2 regions of the Brockia lithotrophica genome follow, and region 2 is predicted to be linked to the other one. Evidence: riboswitches for the same ligand, from Rfam matches in the RefSeq annotation. Region 2 holds a riboswitch; the other holds the start of a gene.
The links. Region 2 has a riboswitch for S-adenosylmethionine ahead of metX (homoserine O-acetyltransferase MetX). Riboswitches for the same ligand answer to the same signal wherever they lie in the genome.
Positions count from the first base shown of each region.

Region 1: it holds a riboswitch for S-adenosylmethionine, as region 2 does, so the genes downstream of both, C7438_RS01690 (methionine ABC transporter ATP-binding protein) here and metX (homoserine O-acetyltransferase MetX) in region 2, are expected to answer to the same signal.

Region 1 covers NZ_RBIJ01000001.1:371,672-378,494, reverse strand. The annotation lists gene C7438_RS01705 (aldo/keto reductase family protein) at 1-341, opposite strand, end outside; gene C7438_RS01700 (MetQ/NlpA family ABC transporter substrate-binding protein) at 619-1,461, opposite strand; gene C7438_RS01695 (methionine ABC transporter permease) at 1,658-2,323, opposite strand; partial or broken gene C7438_RS01690 (methionine ABC transporter ATP-binding protein) at 2,361-3,374, opposite strand; SAM riboswitch class I at 3,462-3,574, opposite strand; gene C7438_RS01685 (hypothetical protein) at 3,663-5,219, opposite strand; gene mgtA (magnesium-translocating P-type ATPase) at 5,233-6,823, opposite strand, start outside.
Region 2 covers NZ_RBIJ01000001.1:212,164-218,986, forward strand. The annotation lists gene C7438_RS00955 (RtcB family protein) at 1-739, shown strand, start outside; SAM riboswitch class I at 930-1,048, shown strand; gene metX (homoserine O-acetyltransferase MetX) at 1,199-2,383, shown strand; gene C7438_RS00965 (O-acetylhomoserine aminocarboxypropyltransferase/cysteine synthase family protein) at 2,534-3,850, shown strand; gene ilvE (branched-chain-amino-acid transaminase) at 4,559-5,449, shown strand; gene ilvD (dihydroxy-acid dehydratase) at 5,499-6,823, shown strand, end outside.

The DNA of each region.
Region 1 (6,823 bases), 160 kb from region 2:
TACTCGAGGCCGAGGCGGCGAAGGCTTGCGTCGATCGCCTCAACTATGTGCTTACGCGAAAGCCCCCGCTCCGTGACCGTATCCCCCATGGGCCAATACACTTTGGTCGCGAGTACGTACGTCTCCCGGGGAAACGCGCGGAGTGCGTCGCCTACGATGCTCTCCGCCTCGCCCCGAGCGTACACGTCCGCCGTATCGAAGTGGTTTACGCCGAGCTCGTACGCCCGCCGAATCGTGCGAATCGCCGTCTCGCGATCCGTCTTGCTCCCGTAGGTAAACCAGCTGCCGAGACCCAGCGCGCTTAACTTTAGACCGCTCTTTCCCATGCGGCGGTACTCCAAACCCTCTCGCCCCCCCCCACGGAAGTCTTGTGTGGATCGTTCGGCCTTCCGCCCTCTCGGTATTCTGCCGGCGGAAGTCCGCCGAAAGTCTCCGAGACGGCAGGTGGCCTCCGCTTTCCATTGTCCGCATTTCTTCGTGGAAAAGTCCAGCCGTAAAGGCAAGGCGGCGGGCGATCCGTACCTGCCCGCCGCCTTTTCACATTCCGAATTCGCCTCCGCCGCGGAACCGCCGCGCCGTCTCCGGGACCTCAGGAGCTTCGGCGGACCGCACCGCACTTCAGTTCCCGTAGCGCACCTGCGCCGGCACCACGGCCCCTTGGTACTTCTTTTCGATGTATTCCTTGACCGCCGGCGAGAGAAGTACCTCGGCGAGCTTTTGAATCCTCGGGTCGTCCTTGGACTCCGGACGCACGGCCAAGACGTTCACGTACGGAGAGGACGAGTCTTCGAGGAAGATCGCGTCCTTGAGCGGGTTGAGTCCCGCCTGAAGGGCGAAGTTCGTGTTGATGAGGGCGAGGTCTACCTTCGGATCGTCGAGCGCCTTGGGAAGCATCGCCGCGTCCATCTGAAAGAATTTGAGGTTCTTGGGGTTCTCCACGATGTCGGTGAGCTGGGCCTTCGGCCCGACGCCTTCCTTGAGCTTGATGAGCCCCTGCCGCTCGAGGAGAAGGAGCATGCGACCGACGTTCGTCGGATCGTTCGTGATGGCTACGGTGGCGTTGTTCGGGAGGTCTTGGACGCTCTTGTAAGGCTTCCCCTTGGCCACGTAGCCCCCCATGGGCTCGATGTGGACGCCTACGAGGGGGACGAGGTTATACCCCTTTTCCCGATTCGTCTGCTCGAGGAAGGGAAGGTGCTGGAAGTAGTTCGCGTCGAGCTCCTTTTCGTAGAGCTTTTCGTTGGGCTGGATGTAATCTTGGAAGATCACGACCTTGAGGTCGATGCCTTGCTTGGCCAGCTCCGGCTTGACGACGTCGTTGAGGATCTCCGCGTGCGGGACCGCCGTCGCCCCCACGGTGAGCGTCTTCGACGAAGACGTACCCCCTCCGCCACCGCAGGCGGCAACGCCGAAGAGGAGTACCGCCACCGCGAGCGCGATTCCGAGGACGTGCTTCTTCACCCAAACCCCCTCCTTGTTTCGTGACGAGTTTCGAGTTTGCGCGGTTTCCGCCGCATCCCCGCATCTTCGGCGGGCGCCCCGATCCGCACCAAGACGCAGGCAGGCGAAACCTTGCAGTATATGGAGACCCCGCACAGAGGCGGCGGGATTCCCAACCCCGGCAAAGAGAACGACTTCCCAACGCGACCGAAGGCGCTTACCTTCGGTCGACAGCGCGGACGAAGCGGTCGCCGAGCATTTGCACGACCTGCACGATGAGGACGAGGATCACGGTGGTGACGAAGAGGGTGTCCGTCTGGAAGGAGTTGTAGCCGTAGTTCCAGGCCATCGCCCCGAGTCCGCCACCGGCTACGAGTCCCGCCATCGCGGAAAAGCTCACGAGCGCTACCGCCGTTACCGTCACCCCGGAAAGAATCCCCGGGAGGCTTTCGGGAATGAGGACGCGGGTCACGATGGCGAAGTCCGTTGCCCCCATCGCCTTAGCGGCCTCGATCACCCCGCGGTCCACCTCGCGCATCGCACCTTCCGCGAGCCGGGCGAAGAACGGGGCGGTACCCAAGGTGAGGGAGATCACCGCCGCATTCGTCCCGAAGCTCGTTCCGATGAGGAAGCGCGAGAGGGGGATCGTCCAGAGGATGAGGACGATGTACGGAACGGAGCGAAAGACGTTGACCACCACACCCAAGGCGTGGTAGAGCACCGCGTTCGGGCGGAGATGGCCGGGGCTCGTGACGAGGAGGACGACGCCCAAAGGAAGTCCGATGAGAACAGCGAGGAGGAGCGAAAGCCCGACCATGTAGAGGGTCTCAACGGTGGCCTGAACGATGAGCGGCCAATTCTGGCTCACGTGGGGAAACGGCAAGGCGGTTCACCTCCTCTCGTGGGGTGGCCTGAAGTTCCCGGACGTCGAGGACTTCCACCCCGACTCCTTCCCGTTCCAGAAAGTCGCGGGCGCGGGCGATCTCCTCTTCCCTCCCGATCCATTCCGTGTAGAGCACCCCGTACGACCCGCGCTTGAGGCGGCGGACCTGACCTTGAAGGATGTTCACCTCGAGGTCGAAGTTCCGAAGGAGCGCGGAGAGGAGGGGACGGTTGGCGCTCTCTCCAACGAACACGAGGCGGACGACGGGACCGCGCAAGGCGTTCGGATCTATGGCGGCGAGCGCCCCGCCTTCGATGCCTTCCCGAAGAAGCGCCCGCGTTACGGGGGAGCGCGGCCGCGCGAACACCTCCGCCACCTCTCCTACCTCCTGGATCACCCCGTGGTCGAGGACGGCGACGCGGTCGGCGACCTTTTCGATCACGGACATCTCGTGCGTGATGAGGACAATCGTGAGCCCGAAGCGCGCGTTGATTTCCTTGAGGAGCTCGAGGATCGCGTCCGTCGTGTTCGGATCGAGGGCGCTCGTCGCCTCGTCCGAGAGGAGGACATCCGGAGCGTTGGCGAGCGCCCGGGCGATTCCCACGCGCTGCTTTTGCCCGCCGGAGAGCTGCGAGGGATAGCGGTCGCGGTGCTCTGCAAGTCCTACGAGTTCCAAAAGCTCGAGGACGCGTTCGCGCGCCTTCGCCCGCGGCCAACCCGCGATTTCGAGGGGGAAAGCCACGTTTCCAAAGACCGTCCGCGACCAGAGGAGGTTGAAGTGCTGGAAGATCATGCCGATCTTCATCCGCCGACGGCGGAGCTCTTCCTCGCTCAATCGAGTCATTTCGACGCCATCTACCCACACCTCGCCCCGCGTGGGGCGTTCGAGCAAGTTGATGAGCCGGATGAGCGTGCTCTTCCCTGCCCCGCTGTGGCCGATGATGCCGAAGATTTCGCCGCGGGGAATTTCCAGGTTTATGTCCTTTAACGCCTCCACCCGAACGCCCCCGGGGAGCGTGTACGTCTTGGACACGTCTACGAGGCGGATCACGCCGTACACCTCCTTTCGCACACATGGAGAAGAGCAGAAAAAGGCCCCTTTCTGGGATCAGAAAGGGGCCTTTGCAGGCTTCCCCGAACCTTATCTCCCAGAACTTTGCCGTCCTGCGGGAATTGGCACCGTGCCGCCGCCTTCACGCGGCCGGTTGCCGGGCTTCATCGGGCCCGTCCCTCCGCCACTCTGGATAAGGTCGGACGTGCTGTTTTCGCTTGAAAAGGAACCGCTCGTTGATTTTCCGCACACGCTTTGTCTCGATTGTACGCAGGAGAAGGCAAAGAGTCAAGAGGAAAGTAGCCCCGCCCGAGACCCGAGGTCGAGTTCCAAGAGGATCCCGCGGGGAACGGGCGTTCCGTCGAGGCAACGTTCCCGCAGGGGATGGGCGGCGACACGCAGCGCGCGTCCACGTAAAAAGGCGCTCAACGCGCGAAATTCTGCGTGCAAGTTTTCACTCCGGGAGAGGAGGTCGAGGTACTCCCACACGGGCGGGAAATCGCCCTTCCAACCCCCCTCTCGCTCGAGCGCCAGGACGAGTTCGCGAAGTCCGCGGCGAAGGGTCGGCAGATCCGCGGCACGGTCCGCCCCACCGGTCGGGTCGAGCACGTACTCCTCGAGGTGGGCAAAGGTGAGGGGAAGGACGACGGGTTCGGGCACCCCCTCGAGCCCCATGCGAACTCCGGCGGCGTGTACGGCGGTGTATGGTGAGGTCTCCCCTCGCCATGGGTCCCAACCGTATTCGTCCGCACCGCCGTAGACCAAGGGGAAGATCACGCATTCCTCCGGACGAACCCCCTGCCCATCGGCCAACCGTTCCGAAAGGAGGTCGACGCGGACGTTCCGCTCCGGTTCGGGGAAAGGGGGCGTGAGGACGAGCGCGTCGCGCGGGCTCCCTCCTTCTCCCGCAAGCCAAACGAGAAGCTCCGCAAACGAAAGCGGCATGCATTCGTGCAGAAGCGGCGGCATCGCCCGGAAGTAGCGCACGAGGCGGTCCTTCCCTTCCTCCGCACGCGCCTCGACCACGTCCTCGGGAGCGAGGTCCGCGCGCCACAACACAAACACCTCGTCTCCCCCATTTGCCTCGTCCTGGATGAAGATTTCGGCGAGGACCTGCGAAAGCGGTGCTTCGAGAGGAAGCTCCCCGTGCACCTCTGCCAACTCCGGAAGCTCAGCAAAAGGGCGTCCCTCTGCTTCCGCACCCGAAGCGCCTCCCTCAGCGGCGGAAGGCGCAAAGCGATCGCTCGGCGAGAGAGAGCCGAGGTAGGCGTAGCTTCGGCACGTTCCGTCCACGAGAAACTCTACGGCGGCCGGGTCTTTGCAAACGAGGGTGTCGAGCAAGGAGAAAAGCTCTTCTCTGCCGTAGCCTAGGGGGGCGGAAGCGTCGATCACGAGGACGGACGGGTGCTCCCGAGGAAGGCGGCGGAGGAGGAGAGCGCGTCCCGCCGGGCGCTGCCGTCCCGTGAGGAAGACGACCTCCCCCTCCTTCGGCGGAAGGGAGCTGAGTCCACCCCCTTCGGAAGCGAGCGGCCTTCTTACGCCTTCGTGTGGCAGAAGATCGCCCCTGAGGAAGTGGAATGCGCGCCGCGCCACCCAGGTATTTCCCGTGAGGAGGATCACCTGGGGGGCACGACGCCGCGCCGCTTCCGCCATCCGTCCGAAAAGGTCTCCGAGACGCTCGGCCCGAGAGACGAAGAGGGAAGTCCCTTTCCCTTCGTTGCCGCGGGGAAAGGCTTGCCCGACCTTTTCTCCCGGTTTTTCGGAAAACGGCAGAACGAGGAGGCGATCGAGGCACCCGTCCCCCCGAACCGCACGGTAGACCGTTACCCGTACCGTTTCCGCCAAGCCGTTTGCCCCCTCAGATCAGGTACCCGTAGCGCCGAATGAAGCGCGTTTTCACGAACTGCGCGAGGACGAGGTACGCAAGAAGCGTCGCCACGAGCCAGGGGAAGTAAAACCCAGGCAAGGGAGTCATCCCCAAGTAGGTGCCGATGGGCGTGTAAGGAACGAGCGTATCTACGGTGACGGCAAGCGCCGTGGCCAAGAAGAGCGGGGCGCCCGGCAGGCTCTGGAGGAAGGGGATCTTTTCGGTACGGAGCATGTGCACGACGAGCGTCTGCGTCCAGAGGCTCTCCACAAACCAGCCCGTTTGGAATACCGATGCGAATTGCGGCTTCAACTCGTCCGGCAGGACAAAGTAAGACCCGCCGACCACCGCAGGGGCGATGAGGAAGAACATGAGGGCGTAGGTCGTGATGTCGAAGACGGAACTCGTCGGGCCGAGCCAAACCATGTAGCGGCCGATGATCGGGGCGTCCCACTTCCGGGGCTTTTTGAGGTACTCGCGGTCCATGCGGTCCCAGGGCATCGTCGTCATGGACAGATCGTAGGTGAGGTTGAGGAACAAGAGCTGGATGGGTTGCATGGGCAAGAAGGGCAAGAGCCAGCTCGCCACGAGCACGGAAAACACGTTCCCGAAGTTGGAGCTCGCCGTGATCTTGATGTACTTCATGATGTTGCCGAAGGTGCGACGCCCTTCGACGACACCGTCCACGAGAACGCCCAGATCGCGTTCGAGGAGGATGATGTCCGCCGCTTCCTTGGCGATGTCCACGGCGTTTTCTACAGAGATGCCTACGTCGGCGGCGTGCATCGCCGGGGCGTCGTTAATTCCGTCGCCCAGAAAGCCCACAGTGTGGCCGTTCTCCCGAAGGGCCTTGACGATGCGCGCCTTGTGCGCGGGCGAAAGCTTGGCAAAGACCGTGGTGCGCTCCACCTCGCGGCGCAAGGTCTCGTCATCCATCGCCTCGATGTCCGCCCCGAGGAGGATGTGGTGGGTGTCGATCCCCACCTGGTCAGCGATCGCCTTGGTGACGACGTCGTTGTCGCCCGTGAGGATCTTGAGCGCGATCCCGTACTCCTTGAGTTCGGCGATCGTCTTGGGGGCCGACTCCTTGGGCGGGTCCAAAAAGGCGAGGTACCCCATGAGAACCATGTCACGCTCGTCTTCTACGGTGAACTGCCCCACGGGCGGCGGGTTCGTCTTTTGGGCGACGGCGAGCACGCGCAACCCTTTGGCGTTCAAGCTGTAGACGTTTTCCAAGACCTCGCGCCGAAGTTCCTCCGTCAAGGGGACGACCTGACCGCGGTACTCTACGTACGAGCACACCTTGAGCATCTCTTCGACGGCGCCTTTTGTGATGAGCTGTGTCTTCCCCGTCTGGTCGCGGACGACGACGCTCATGCGCTTGCGCACGAAGTCAAAGGGGATTTCGTCGACCTTTTCGTAGTGGGTCTTCATCCAGTCGAACTCTTCGCCTACGTGGGCCAGGATCGCCCGGTCCATCACGTTTTTGAGCCCAGTTTGGAAGTAGCTGTTCAAAAAGGCGTGTTTGAGCACCCGCGGCTCTTCGTCGCCGTGCACGTCGAGGTAAAACTCGAGGACGATC
Region 2 (6,823 bases):
CATTTGGGTCGGCGTGCACTTCGGATCGAGGGGGCTCGGGTACACGATCGCCCGGGGTTTCCTCGCCCTCGCTGCCGGGAAGAAGTGGGGCGATTCCGTACCCGAGCACCTCGCCCTCCTCGACTTGGGGAGCGAGCTCGGGCAGAGGTACTGGGCGCTCATGACGCTGGCGGGCGAGTACGCCTACGTTGGGCGCGAGTGGGTGGCGCGCAAAGTCGTTAGCATCTTGGGTGGCCAAGAGCTCGACCTTGTCCACAACCACCACAACTTCGCCTGGCGGGAAGTCCACGACGGCCGCGAACTCATCGTGGTGCGCAAAGGTGCGACTCCGGCGTGGCCGGGACAGAGGAGCTTCGTGGGCGGAAGCATGGGGGACCTCTCAGTAATCCTTCGCGGCACTGAATCGGAAAATCCAGAAGTTGTAGAGCTTCAGCGTTCTGCTCTCTACTCCACAGTGCACGGTGCTGGCCGGATTATGAGCCGCACAGAAGCTAAGGGCAAAATCCGTAAGGGTAAAGTAGTTCAGCCCGGGCGTGTGCGACGGGAGGAAATGCTCGAAGCTCTCAAGAGCCGCGGTGTAATCCTCCGCGGCGGTGACGTGGACGAGGCACCGCAGGTGTATCGCCCACTCGAAGAAGTTCTCGCCGCCCAAGGCCCCACGATCGAGATCCTCCACCGTCTGCGGCCGCTCGTGGTCGTGATGGCCGGCCCCGAAGACTTTGATCCGTACAAGGACTGATCCTCGAATCCGGGAACGCGGAGGCGGTGCGAATTTTCTCTTGACACGGGGAAAGATCTCCCGTACAATACGGTCAACGCGGAACTCTGCGGGCGCCCGGACGTTTCGGCCCGTGGCTACGACGACGCCGCACGCGCCCGTCGTCGTAGGGTCGAAATTGTGCCGGTCGGCCGTTGACAACGGATTCACCCTCTTATCGCGAGCGGCGGAGGGACTGGCCCGATGAAGCCCGGCAACCTGCCCCGTGTACGGCGCGGCGGGGCGAGGTGCTAAATCCTGCAGGAGAGGCGTTCTCCTGGGAGATAAGAGGGGTTTGCTTCGGCGAACCCTTCCGGATGTGCCCGCTTCGGGTGCTCCGTTTCCCCCTTCCTGCAGGAAGGGGGTTGTTTTTTTGCGTGGGATACGTGCAAAAAGGAAGGATTGTCGGCGCGCACTGCGCTGCGGGAAAGGAGGAGGGGGATGGGCGAAAGCATTCGCCGCGTCGAGGGCCGCGTACGCCTCGGACCGCTTACTTTGGAGTCGGGGGAGGTCCTCCCCGAAGTGGAGCTCGCGTACGAAGACGTCGGCCCTGCGGAGGCCCCCGTCGTCCTCGTCTGCCACGCCCTTACGGGGAGCCACCGCACGGTGGGGACTTCCGCGGCCCCGGGGTGGTGGCATCCGCTCGTCGGGGTGGGGAAGGCCGTCGACCCCCGCCGTCTTCGCGTGATCACGTTCAACGTGCTCGGGGGGCAGGACGGCTCTACCGGCCCGCGGAGCATTGACCCTCGCAATGGAAGGCCGTACCGAGCTCGGTTTCCTTTCGTCACGATTCGCGACATGGTGCGGGCGCAGCGTCTGGGTCTCATCGAGCTCGGCGTAAACCACGTCGTTGCGGTCATCGGCGGGTCGATGGGGGGGATGCAGGTACTCGAGTGGGGGCTCATGTACCCGGATTTCATGGACCTCCTCGTCCCCTTGGCCGTCACGCCTGCAACATCTGCCTTTGCCATCGCCTTTAACGCCGTAGGGCGTCTGGCAATCACCTCCGATCCCGCCTGGCGCGAGGGGGAGTACCCGGAAGACGACCCGCCAGCGGTCGGACTCTCCCTCGCGCGCATGATCGGGGTTCTCACCTACCGCACCCCCGAACAGTTCGCGCGCCGCTTTGGCCGTTCCCTCAAGCACGGATGGGGCCACGACCACCGGGAGGTGGCCTTCCAGGTGGAGAGCTATCTCCTCTACCAAGGGGAGAAGCTCGTCGAGCGCTTTGACGCGAACAGCTACCTCTACCTCCTCAAGGCGGTGGATTCCCACGACATCGGCCGCGGGCGAGGAGGGTGGCGGGAGGCCGCCCGCGGGTACCGCGCCCGCATCGTCGCCGTAGGCTTCCGCGGAGACCTCCTCTACCCGCCCGAAGAGATTCGAAGCTTCGTCGAACACCTGCGTGCCCTCGGAAAGGACGCGATCTACGCGGAGGTCGCATCCGAATACGGCCACGACGCCTTTCTCGTCGAAGGAGAGCAGGTGGGCGAAATCCTCCGTCGCCACGCCCCCGAGCTCTTTCCCGATCCCGCGCCCGCCTCGGCGGATCCCGAAGGGGCCGCGCTTCTGGCCGCATCTCGGAGCGCCTCCGAGAAAACCGTGCCGTCGCCCATCTCCGGCTGAAAAACGGTGCGGAACCCTGCCCTTGTCGCTTTTGTCCGACAGACCGCGTTGCAAAACAAGGACTGGAGGTTTTCTTTTCCCCGCAGTTGCCCGATCCCGCAAATGAGAATTCGTCCGATGCCGTAAGCGAGGAAGAGAGGTCGAAGTTCGATGCATCCCGAAGGCGTTCCCCCTTCCGAGCCCCCGCGCCGCTACGGATTTGCCACGCTTGCAATTCACGGAGGCACGGAACCGGACCCCGCAACTGGAGCACGGGCAATCCCCGTATACCTCTCGAGTTCCTTCGTCTTTCGGAGCCCGGAACACTCCGCCCGCCTCTTTTCCCTGGAGGAAGAAGGGTTCATCTACTCGCGCATTTCCAATCCCACGGTGCGCGCCATCGAACGCCGTCTCGCCCTCCTCGAGGGCGGCGTAGACGCGGTGCTCACCGCCAGCGGGCAGTCCGCGCTCGCCCTCGCCCTTCTCACCCTTGCCCGGGCGGGGGACGAGATCGTAGCCTCGCCGTTTTTGTACGGAGGGACCTACAGCCTCCTAGCCAACCTCCTTCCGCGCTACGGGATTCAGACGCGCTTTACGAAAAGCCTCGACCCCGAGGAGTTCGCTGCGCAGATCACCCCTCGGACAAAAGCGGTCCTTTTGGAGTCGGTGGGGAATCCGTCGCTCCTTCTTCCGGACCTTCGGGAAATTGCCGCCGTCGCCCACGCCCAAGGCGTACCCGTCGTCGTGGACAACACCTTTCCCACACCTTACCTCTACCGTCCCCTGGAGTTCGGCGCCGACGTCGTCGTCCATTCGGCGACGAAGTGGCTGTCGGGCAACGGGACGATCCTCGCCGGTGCGGTGGTGGACGGCGGGCGCTTTTCCTGGCCGGAGGAGCGGTTCCCCGAATTCCACACCCCCGACGCTTCTTACCACGGGCTCGTCTTTGCCCGGGCCTTTGGCGCCGCCGCCTTTTCCGCCCGACTGCGGGCGGTCGCGCTGCGCGACTTCGGACCGTCGATAAGCCCCGTAAACGCCTTTCTCCTCGGATTGGGGATGGAAACGCTCCCCCTCCGTATGGAACGCCACGTGGCCAACGCCCGTGCCGTGGCCGCCTTTTTGCGCGAACACCCCGACGTGGCCTGGGTGAACTTTCCGGAGTTTCCCGAACACCCGTCACACGCGATCCAGCAGCGCGACTTTCCCCGCGGTGCGACGTCCGTGGTCACCTTCGGGCTACGGGGAGGGAAGCGGCACGCCGAGGAGTTCCTCCGCCACGTCCGGTTGCACTCGCACCTCGCCAACGTGGGAGACGCCAAGAGCCTTCTCATCCATCCGGCGTCCACGACCCACGGCCAGCTTTCCGAAGAGGAGTTGCGCTCCGCCGGGGTGCTTCCGGAAATGATTCGCCTTTCTGTAGGTCTCGAAGACGTGGACGACATCCTCTGGGACCTCGCCCAAGCCCTTCAGAAGGCGCGTGGGGCGTAGACCGCCGGCAGGGCCGAAGGCCGCATCGGCGGTGCGCGCCGGTAGGCCTCGTACCCTTTTGGCGTCTTGGCGGGCGAACGGATCGCGGGCCGTCGGTACAAAGGGAAGGCGCCTCCACACTTTTGTAACAACTCCCCGGATTCCCGGAAAATACGGGAGTGAAAGCGGATTCAAGCTTTCCTCGTCGTTTCCAAACACGCGAAAACGCGGCGTCCGCCCCCTTGCAATTTTCACAAGGGGGCTTTAGAATACTCAGCAAAACCTAGGGGCTCTCAGCTGAAAACGCGTGAAACGCTCCTTCTGCCGGGTGTCGAACGGGGTAGAAGGTGCACAGGAGGGGATCTAGGGTTCCGCTTTCCCCGGCATGCAGGCGGGGTGGGGTTACGAGCCGTCGGGGAAGGGTCTGGACCGAGCGATCCCGGCGGGCCGTGTCGGCGGTGGGCAGCGCGGCGAACGGAAATGCGGACCGTCGACAGGGCGGATGCGAACCCGAGTCAGAGGACCTCCGCATTCTCGGAGGAGGTCTCCCTATCGGCGGTCGACTCCCAGAGTGGTGCGCGGATGCTCAGCCGGCTTCGGGCCGTACACCGTAGGGACAAAAGCCCTTGCGGCAGGTCCTGTGCGGACGTGTGCTGCAGGGCTTTTGTTGTACCCGCAGTTTTCGAACTCGTCCACAAATCGCGAAAACAGGGGACGGTGGATTGTGCCATGGCCTGGGTCTTCGTCGATGGGGATTTCGTGTCGAAAGAAGAGGCCAAACTTTCCGTCTACGACCACGGGCTTTTGTACGGGGACGGCGTGTTCGAGGGCATTCGCGCCTACGAAGGGAAGGTCTTTCGCCTGCGCGAACACATGGAGCGCCTGTACGCGTCCGCCCACGCAATCCTCCTCGAAGTGCCCTACTCGCTCGAGGACTTCGAAGAGATCGTCCTCGAGACGCTCCGGCGCAACGAACTCGCGACCGGGTACATCCGCATCGTCGTCACGCGCGGTCGGGGAGATCTCGGCCTCGATCCGCGGTCTTGCCCGCGTGCGAGCGTCGTCGTGATCGCGGAGCCCCTCGCCCTTTTCCCCAAGGAACTTTACGAAAAGGGGATCCGCCTCTTTACGGTCGCCGTTCGCCGCCCGCGTCAGGACATCCTTCCCCCGCAGGTGAAGTCTCTGAACTACCTGAACAACGTGTACGCCAAGGTGCAGGCGCGCCGCGCCGGCTACGACGAGGCGCTCCTCCTCAACACCGAAGGGTACGTCACGGAAGGGTCGGGCGAAAACATCTTCGTGGTGAAGGACGGCGCCCTCCTCACGCCGCCCCCGTGGGTGGGGATTTTGAAGGGGATAACGCGGGCCGCAGTGCTCGAACTCGCCAAGGAGCGGGGGATTCCGGCGCGGGAGGAGGTCCTTACGCTTACGGACGTCTACACCGCGGACGAAGTGTTCCTCACGGGGACGGCGGCGGAAATCGTCCCTGTCGTCGAGGTAGACGGTCGGACGATCGGCGCGGGGAAGCCGGGGCCGATCACGGGCGAACTCCTCGAGGCCTTCCGCGCGCTCACGCGCACAGAAGGGGTGCCCATCGCACCTTCCGGCCGTCGGGTGTGAGGAGAAACAGAAATCCCCGAAGGCGAATACGACCAAGGGGGGAAGCGGTTTGCACGGCGCCGACGGAGCATCGGAACGAGAAACCGCAGCGCAGGGATCGGGAACGGAGGTCGCGGAGCGGCCGCGCCTTCGGAGTGAGACGATCAAGTTCGGCGTGGAACGGGCGCCGCATCGGAGCCTCCTCTACGCCACGGGGAAGGTAACGCCTAAGGATCTCGACAAGCCGTTCATCGGCGTGGCGAACTCCTTCGTGGAGATCGTGCCCGGACACGTCCACCTCAAAGAGTACGCGGAAATCGTGAAGGAGGAGATCGTCCGGGCGGGAGGCATTCCCTTTGAGTTCAACACGATCGGCGTCGACGACGGAATCGCCATGGGGCACATCGGGATGCGCTATTCGCTCCCGAGCCGGGAACTCATCGCCGATGCGGTGGAGACGGTGGTCACCGCCCATTGGTTCGACGGGGTGTTCTTCATCCCGAACTGCGACAAGATCACGCCGGGAATGATCATGGCCGCCGTCCGCCTCGACATCCCTTCCGTGTTCGTCACGGGCGGTCCCATGGAGGCGGGGGTTCACCCGTGTACGGGGGAAAAACTCTCCCTCGTCGACGTCTTCGAAGGGGTAGGGCGCTACCAGACGGGGGAAATCGACGACCGCGAACTTCAGATCCTCGAAGAAAACGCCTGTCCGACGTACGGATCGTGCTCGGGGATGTTTACGGCGAACTCGATGAACACGCTCCTCGAGGTCATGGGGCTCGCCCCCTTCGGCAACGGGACGATCGTCGCCACGTCCCCCCGCCGCCGCAAGCTCATCCGCGAGGCGGTGGAGCACCTCATGCGCATGATCCGCGAGGGCCTCACGCCGCGTAAGATCGTCACGGAAGAGACGATCGACGACGTCTTCGCCCTGGACATGGCCATGGGGGGATCGACAAACACCGTTCTCCACACGCTCGCCATCGCCCACGAGGCGGGGATCCGTTACGACCTCGACCGGATCAACCGCATCGCCGACCGGACGCCGTACCTCGCGAAGCTCGCCCCCGCTTCCCGCTACACGATGGACGATTTGGACCGCGCCGGCGGGGTGCGGGCGATCGTGCGCGAGCTCATCCGCATCGGGGCAATCCGCGGAGAACGGCCGACGATCGCCGGCCGTACGCTCAAGGAGCTCGTGGCCGACGCGGAAATCCGCGACCCCGAGGTGATCCGTCCGGCGGAGCGGGCGTACAGCCCGCGCGGTGGCCTGGCGGTGCTCTTCGGCAACCTCGCGCCGGACGGCGGCGTGATCAAGGTGGGAGCCGTGGATCCGTCCGTGCGCCGCTTCCGCGGGCGGGCGATTGTCTACAACTCGGAGGAGGAAGCCAT